DNA from 2 places in the Sinomonas sp. RB5 genome. Region 2 is predicted to be linked to the other one. Evidence: riboswitches for the same ligand, from Rfam matches in the RefSeq annotation. Region 2 holds a riboswitch; the other holds the start of a gene.
The links. A riboswitch is a leader RNA that binds a small molecule or an ion and turns the genes downstream of it on or off. The one in region 2 is predicted to bind thiamine pyrophosphate.
Positions count from the first base shown of each region.

Region 1: linked by a shared signal. The riboswitch ahead of thiC (phosphomethylpyrimidine synthase ThiC) and the one ahead of ACVWWH_RS17850 (ECF transporter S component) in region 2 are both predicted to bind thiamine pyrophosphate.

Region 1 covers NZ_JBSSGJ010000007.1:132,110-135,504, reverse strand. Annotated here, with positions in the region: gene thiC (phosphomethylpyrimidine synthase ThiC) at 169-1,920, opposite strand; TPP riboswitch at 1,919-2,026, opposite strand; gene ACVWWH_RS10255 (amidohydrolase family protein) at 2,058-3,161, shown strand; gene ACVWWH_RS10250 (VOC family protein) at 3,301-3,395, shown strand, end outside.
Region 2 covers NZ_JBSSGJ010000019.1:40,167-43,561, forward strand. Annotated here, with positions in the region: gene ACVWWH_RS17830 (Na+/H+ antiporter subunit E) at 1-101, shown strand, start outside; gene ACVWWH_RS17835 (monovalent cation/H+ antiporter complex subunit F) at 119-385, shown strand; gene mnhG (monovalent cation/H(+) antiporter subunit G) at 382-771, shown strand; gene ACVWWH_RS17845 (DUF4235 domain-containing protein) at 1,290-1,550, opposite strand; TPP riboswitch at 1,641-1,778, shown strand; gene ACVWWH_RS17850 (ECF transporter S component) at 1,821-2,426, shown strand; gene ACVWWH_RS17855 (ABC transporter ATP-binding protein) at 2,429-3,395, shown strand, end outside.

The DNA.
Region 1 (3,395 bases), on a different contig from region 2:
GGCGCCTGCGGATTCGGACGAGAAGTGCACTTCCCGCCACCGGAGTGGGCCGCAGTTCGCGTTTCGCCCTGGAGTCCACGACTCGTGGACTCCAGGGCGAGAACGGAACTTCCCGGTGGCAGGTTCCCGGTGGCCGGCGCGAGGCGGCAGGCCGCCGGGCCGTGGGCGCTACTCCGGCGAGCCCACCGCGATCGTTTCCGGCAGGTAGACCTTTCCGCCAGCGGCGAGGAACTCCTGGCTCTTCTCCCGCATGCCCGCGATGGCCTCCTGGGCCTCCTTCGAGCCGAACTCGTTGCGGATGTCCTGGGAGATGCGCATCGAGCAGAACTTCGGCCCGCACATCGAGCAGAAGTGCGCGGTCTTCGCGGGCTCGGCCGGGAGCGTCTCGTCGTGGAAGGCCTCGGCCGTGGCGGGGTCGAGCGAGAGCGAGAACTGGTCCTTCCAGCGGAACTCGAACCGTGCCTTGGACAGGGCGTCGTCGCGCTCGTGCGCGCCGGGGTGGCCCTTCGCGAGGTCGGCCGCGTGGGCGGCGATCTTGTAGGTGATCACGCCGGTCTTCACATCGTCCTTGTTCGGCAGCCCGAGGTGCTCCTTGGGCGTCACGTAGCACAGCATCGCCGTGCCGTACCGGGCGATCTCGGTGGCGCCGATCGCCGAGGTGATGTGGTCGTAGCCCGGCGCGATGTCGGTCACGAGCGGGCCGAGCGTGTAGAACGGCGCGCCGTCGCACAGCTCCTGCTGCCGCTCGATGTTCTCGCGCACGAGGTGGAACGGGATGTGCCCCGGGCCCTCGACCATGACCTGCACGTCGTACTCCCACGCGCGCTTGGTCAGCTCGGCGAGCGTGTCCAGCTCGGCGAACTGCGCGGCGTCGTTCGCGTCCGCCGTCGAGCCGGGGCGCAGGCCGTCGCCGAGCGAGAACGCGACGTCGTACTGGGCGAAGATCTCGCAGAGCTCGTCGAAGTGCGTGTAGAGGAAGTTCTCCTCGTGGTGGGCGAGGCACCAGCCGGCCATGATCGATCCGCCGCGGGAGACGATGCCCGTGACCCGCTCGGCGGTGAGCGGGACGTAGCGCAGGAGCACGCCGGCGTGGATGGTCATGTAGTCCACGCCCTGCTCGCACTGCTCGATCACGGTGTCGCGGAAGATCTCCCATGTGAGCTTGGACGCGTCGCCGTTGACCTTCTCGAGGGCCTGGTAGATCGGCACCGTGCCGATCGGCACGGGGGAGTTGCGGATGATCCACTCGCGGGTGGTGTGGATGTCGTCGCCGGTGGAGAGGTCCATGACCGTGTCGGCGCCCCACTTGGTGGCCCACTGGAGCTTGTCGACCTCCTCGGCGATCGAGGACGTGACCGCCGAGTTGCCGATGTTGGCGTTGATCTTGACGAGGAACGCCTTGCCGATGATCATCGGCTCCGACTCGGGGTGGTTGATGTTGCTCGGGATGATCGCGCGGCCCGCCGCGACCTCGGAGCGCACCAGCTCGACGTCGCAGTTCTCCCGCAGCGCCACGAAGCGCATCTCGGGGGTCACGACGCCGGCCCGCGCGTAGTGCATCTGCGTGACGCGCCGGCCGGGCTTGGCCCGCAGCGGCACGGGCCTGGCGCCCTTCCATTCGGCCGAGGCCTCGCCGCGCCGCACCGCGGAGCGGCCGTCGTCGAGCAGGTTCCGCTCGCGGCCTGCGTACGGCTCGACGTCACCCCGCTCGGCGACCCACTCGGCCCGGTACGCCGGAAGGCCCACGACGGGGTCGCTGCCCGGGCCCGACGTCCGGTAGACCCGCAGCGGCGCGTTCGCCTCGCCGCCCGGAGAATCGTCGAGTGCGATCTCGGTGACAGGCACACGGATGCCGTGCTCGTCGTCGGTGAGGAACGCGAGCGAGTGGGCGGGGTGCTGTTCCATTTCAGATGTGCTCATATGCTGAGCCCTCACTTCCTACGCCGGCATGACCCGGACAGGTTCGACGGTCGCAGGCCGCGTCAGCCTGATCTCAGCCCTTGCGAGGGCACCCGTGTGGACGCGTTGGACCCTAGCACGGCAGCTAGGCTGGCGTCATGCATGACGTTGTCCACCTCAGCGGCCCCGTCCTCGCCGGCCCCACCGACGAGCGGCCGGAGGCGTGGATCGCCGACGGCCGGATCACCTACCGCCGCCCCGAGGCGCCGGCGGCCACGAGCCTGCGCGGGTGGGTGCTCCCCGGCCTCGTGGACGCGCACTGCCACGTGGGGCTGGTGCCCGGCGGCGCGCCGGACGACGCCGCGGCCCTCGCCCACGCGCGCGCCGAAGCGGCGGCCGGCGTCCTCCTGGTCCGCGACTGCGGCAGCCCCACCGACACCCGCTGGCTGCAGGCGCGCGACGACGTCCCGCGCCTCGTGCGCGCGGGCCGCCACCTCGCCCGGTCCCGCCGCTACCTCCGCGGCCTCGCGCACGAGGTGGAGCCCGAGGACCTCGTGGAGGCGGTCGTGGCCCAGGCGCGGGCCGGCGACGGCTGGGTCAAGCTCGTCGCCGACTGGATCGACCGCGGCGCCGGCGACCTGGCGCCCACGTTCCCGCCGGCCGTGATCCGCGAGGCAGTCGCCGCCGCGCATGCGGAGGGTGCCCGCGTCACCGCGCACACCTTCGCCGAAGGGACCATCGACCACCTCATCGATGCGGGGATCGACTGCCTCGAGCACGCAACGGGCCTGCAGGAGCAGCATCTGCCGCGCCTCGCCGAGGCCGGCATCCCGATCGTCCCGACGCTCGTCAACATCGCGACCTTCCCCGACATCTCTGCCCAGGGCCAGGCGAAGTTCCCTCGCTACGCCGCGCACATGCGCGCCCTGTGGGAACGCCGGCACGAGCGGATCGCCGCTGCCCACGCCGCCGGGGTGCGGATCTTCGCGGGTACCGACGCCGGAACCGTGATCGCGCACGGCAGGATCGCGGACGAGGTCGCCGAACTGGCCGCCGCGATCGGGCCCGCGGAAGCGGTCGATGCCGCGTGCTGGGCCGCGCGCGGATGGCTGGGCGCCGCCGGCCTCGCCGAGGGCGACCCTGCGGACCTCGTGGTCGTGGGGACGGATCCCCGGCGCGACGTGCGGACCCTCGCGGCGCCGCTGCACGTGGTGCGGGACGGCCAGCGGATCGCCGGCGCGGCGGAGCCTGCCGCGGTGTAGGGGGAATATCCGGGCTTGATTGAAGCTTCAAGTAATCGTACGCTTGATGCAGACCTCGACAGCCAAGGAGCCCACCGTGAGCACATCCGCCACCCCCGCCCGCCCCGCCAGCGGCGACCTGCTTCCCGCCGACCTGACGATGGGCACCGTGATGCTCAAGGTCGGGGACATGAAGCTCATGCTCGACTACTACGAGCGCGCCCTGGGGCTCGTGCCGGTCAGCGAGTCCCTCGG
Region 2 (3,395 bases):
TCCGCATCATGGGCACCAAGGAGGAACTCGCACTCGTGACGGAGGAGGCGCACCTGGACCGCATGCTCGCTGCCGAGAAGGGCGAGGGGGGCCTGGGATGACCGGGGCCGCCGCGCAGATCATGCCCGGGGTGCTCGCGGTCTGCAGCGTGCTGCTGTCCCTCGCCGGCTTCGGCGCGATCCTGCGGATGATCAAGGGCCCGGCGCTGCTGGACCGCGTCCTCGCGGCCGACGTGCTCCTTGTGGTCGTGGCCAGCGCGCTCCTGCTCGACATGGCCGCCAACCGGCACACGAACCACCTCGCCCTCGTCGCGGGCATCACGCTGATCGGCTTCATCGGCTCCGTCACCGTGGCCCGCTTCGTGCAGGAGAGGAGGCGTCCGTGAGCCCCGACGCCCTCGACGCCGTGCTCACCTGGGCGGCGGCCGTGCTCATGGTCCTCGGATCGGCGCTGTCCCTCGCCGCCGCGATCGGGCTCCTGCGCTTCCCCGACCTGCTCACGCGCATGCACGCCGCGACCAAGCCGCAGGTGCTCGGCTCCCTCCTGCTGCTCACGGCCGTGGGGCTGCAGTGGCGGGCGTGGGCCCTCGTGCCGCTGCTCGCCGTCGCGTGGATCTTCCAGCTGCTGACGGCGCCGGTCTCGGCCCACATGGTCGGCCGGGCCGGCTACCGGACCAAGCACTACGACCGGAGGAACCTCTCCGTCGACGAGCTCGAGGACGTCGTGGCCCGGGTCGAACGGGAGCACGACTCCGACGGCGGCGCCCCCTAGCCCCTCCCGTCTGGGAGTCACCTTCTGAAGGGCAGCTTCTGGGAGTCACCTTCTGAAGGTCAGCTTCTGGGAGTCACCTTCTGCGGGTCACCTTCTGAAGGTCAGGTTCTGGGAGTCAGCTCCTGTGGCTCACCTTGTGAAGGTCAGCTTCTGGGAGTCACCTTCTGAAGGTCAGTTTCTGTGGGGCAGCTTCTGCGGGTTGCGGGGGCGCTTCCCGGTGCTGATGGCGCGCGCAGCGTGAGGCGGCCCGGGCGCACGACGGCGGGCGGCCGGCGTCGTGCGCGTCCGTCGCCTGGCCGCGGGCTCGCCAGCGGCCGGTGGAACCGACCGGCTTTCGGTGGGAGACCATCCCGACACGCCGCTGCGCCGGACGACACGCCGCAGGGAGGGGCCAAAGCCGGTCGGAATCGCTCGCAGGAGCTGACTCCCAGAAGCTGCCCCACAGGAGCTGACTCCCAGGAGCTGCCCCACAGGAGCTGCCCCTCAGAAGAGCGCGTGCCCCAGGGAGGGGGCGGGGCTCAGGTGAGCTCGGGAGTCTTCTTGAAGTTGGCGATGGCGCGCTGCGTGTAGCGCTGGGTGAGGGTCTGGATCACGGCGCCGACCCCGGCGGAGACGAGGGCGAACACGAGCGTGTCCCGCAGGCTCTCCTCGAGGTTGGTCGCGTCCTTGGGCGGGGCGCTCCCGGTGCTCTTCTCCCAGACGAAGTCGACGAGCTTGGTGGCCACGATCCCGGCGCCGATGCTGATGGCGGTCCCGAGGAGCTTGATGAGGATGCTCATGGTGGCCAGCCTAACGTGCGCGGGGCCGGCCGCCCCGGGTTTCGGCCGTCACGGCGGGCGCAGGGCGCGCCGGAACGCGTAGACTGGGCGCACAAACGACAGGGGAGCGTCGCCCCCGCGCTGGCACTGCAGCCGGGCGGGAGCACAGGGCGCTGAGAGTGCGGGACACCGCAGACCCTCGAACCTGCTCCGGCTAGTACCGGCGAAGGGAGTCGAGTTCTCAAGGCAGCAGAGGCTGCCCTCCCCTCCTGAGGCACAGGAGGACACTCAATGTCTGGAACCACCCGCAACGCACCCACCAAGGCCACCTACAGCTGGCGGGTCGTCGACATCGTCGTGGCCGCGGTCGTCTCCGTGGCCTGCGGCGTCATCTTCTGGCTCTGGGACCAGGGCTACGTGGGCGTGCAGGCCGCCACGGCGGCATTCGCCCCGCTCGGCGGGATCTACGCCGGCGGCTGGGTGATCGCCGGCGTGCTCGGCGGCCTGATCATCCGCAAGCCCGGCGCGGCACTGTTCTGCGAGATCCTCGCGGCCGTGGTCGAGGCGCTGCTGGGCTCGCAGTTCGGCCTCGCCGTGCTGCTCTCCGGCCTGGTCCAGGGCGCCGGCGCCGAGGTCGCGTTCGCGGCCTTCCGCTACCGCCGCTGGAACCTCGGCGTCTCGCTGCTGGCCGGCGCCCTCTCCGGGCTCGCGCTCGGCGTGTCCGAGGTGATCATCTACTTCCCCGAGTGGGAGTTCGGCTGGCAGGCCGTGTACACGGTCCTCGCCGTCATCTCCGGCGCCGTCATCGCGGGCCTGCTTAGCTGGCTCGCCGTGCGGGGCCTGGCCCGGACGGGGGCGCTCTCGGCGTTCGCGGCGGGCCGCGCGGCGGACGTCTGAGCATGCCGCAGGCAGGCGGGGGACGTGGGCCCGCGGGCGTCAGCGCCCGCGGGTGGGGCTGGCGGCACGCGGGCCGGAAGGCCTTCGCCGTCAAGGACCTCGACCTGACGATCGCGCCGGGGGAGCGGGTCCTGCTCCTCGGCGCGTCCGGGGCCGGCAAGTCCACCCTCCTGCACGCGCTCGCGGGCGTGCTCGGCGCGGCGGAGGAGGGCGAGGAACTCGGCGTCCTGACGGTCGACGGCGTCCCCGCCCCCCGCGCGCGCGGCCGCGCCGGCCTCGTCCTCCAGGACCCCGACGGGCAGATCGCCATGGCCCGCGTGGGCGACGAGGTCGCCTTCGGGTGCGAGAACCTCGCCGTGCCCCGGGAGGAGATCTGGCCCCGGGTGCACCGCGCCCTCGACGACGTGGGCCTGGCCGTGCCCCTCGACCACCCTACCTCGTCCCTCTCCGGCGGCCAGAAGCAGCGCCTCGCCCTCGCGGGCATCCTCGCCATGGAGCCCGGCCTCGTACTCCTCGACGAGCCCACCGCCAACCTCGACCCCGCCGGCGTCGAGGAGGTCCGGGAGGCCGTGCGCCGCAGCCTGGACCGCACCGGTGCCACGCTCGTGGTGGTCGAGCACCGGGTCGCGGTCTGGGCCGGCCTGGTCGACCGGGTCGTGGTGCTCGACGCCGCCGGGGGACTCCTCGCCGACGGCTCGCCGGACGCCGTGCTCGCCGACGCCGACGCACGACGCCGGCTGGCCGCCTCGGGCGTGTGGGTCCCCGGCTGGCACCCGCTCACCGGGGACGAGCCCGCGAGGCCGCTGCGTGCCCAGCCCGAGCCGGGCGGCGCGCACGGCGAGCCGCTGCTCGCGGGGGAGGGCCTCGCCGTCGGCCGCGTGCGGAAGGCCCCGCCCGTGGTGACAGGCATCGACCTGGCCCTGCGCGCGGGCGAGTCGGTGAGCGTGACCGGGCCCAACGGCGCCGGGA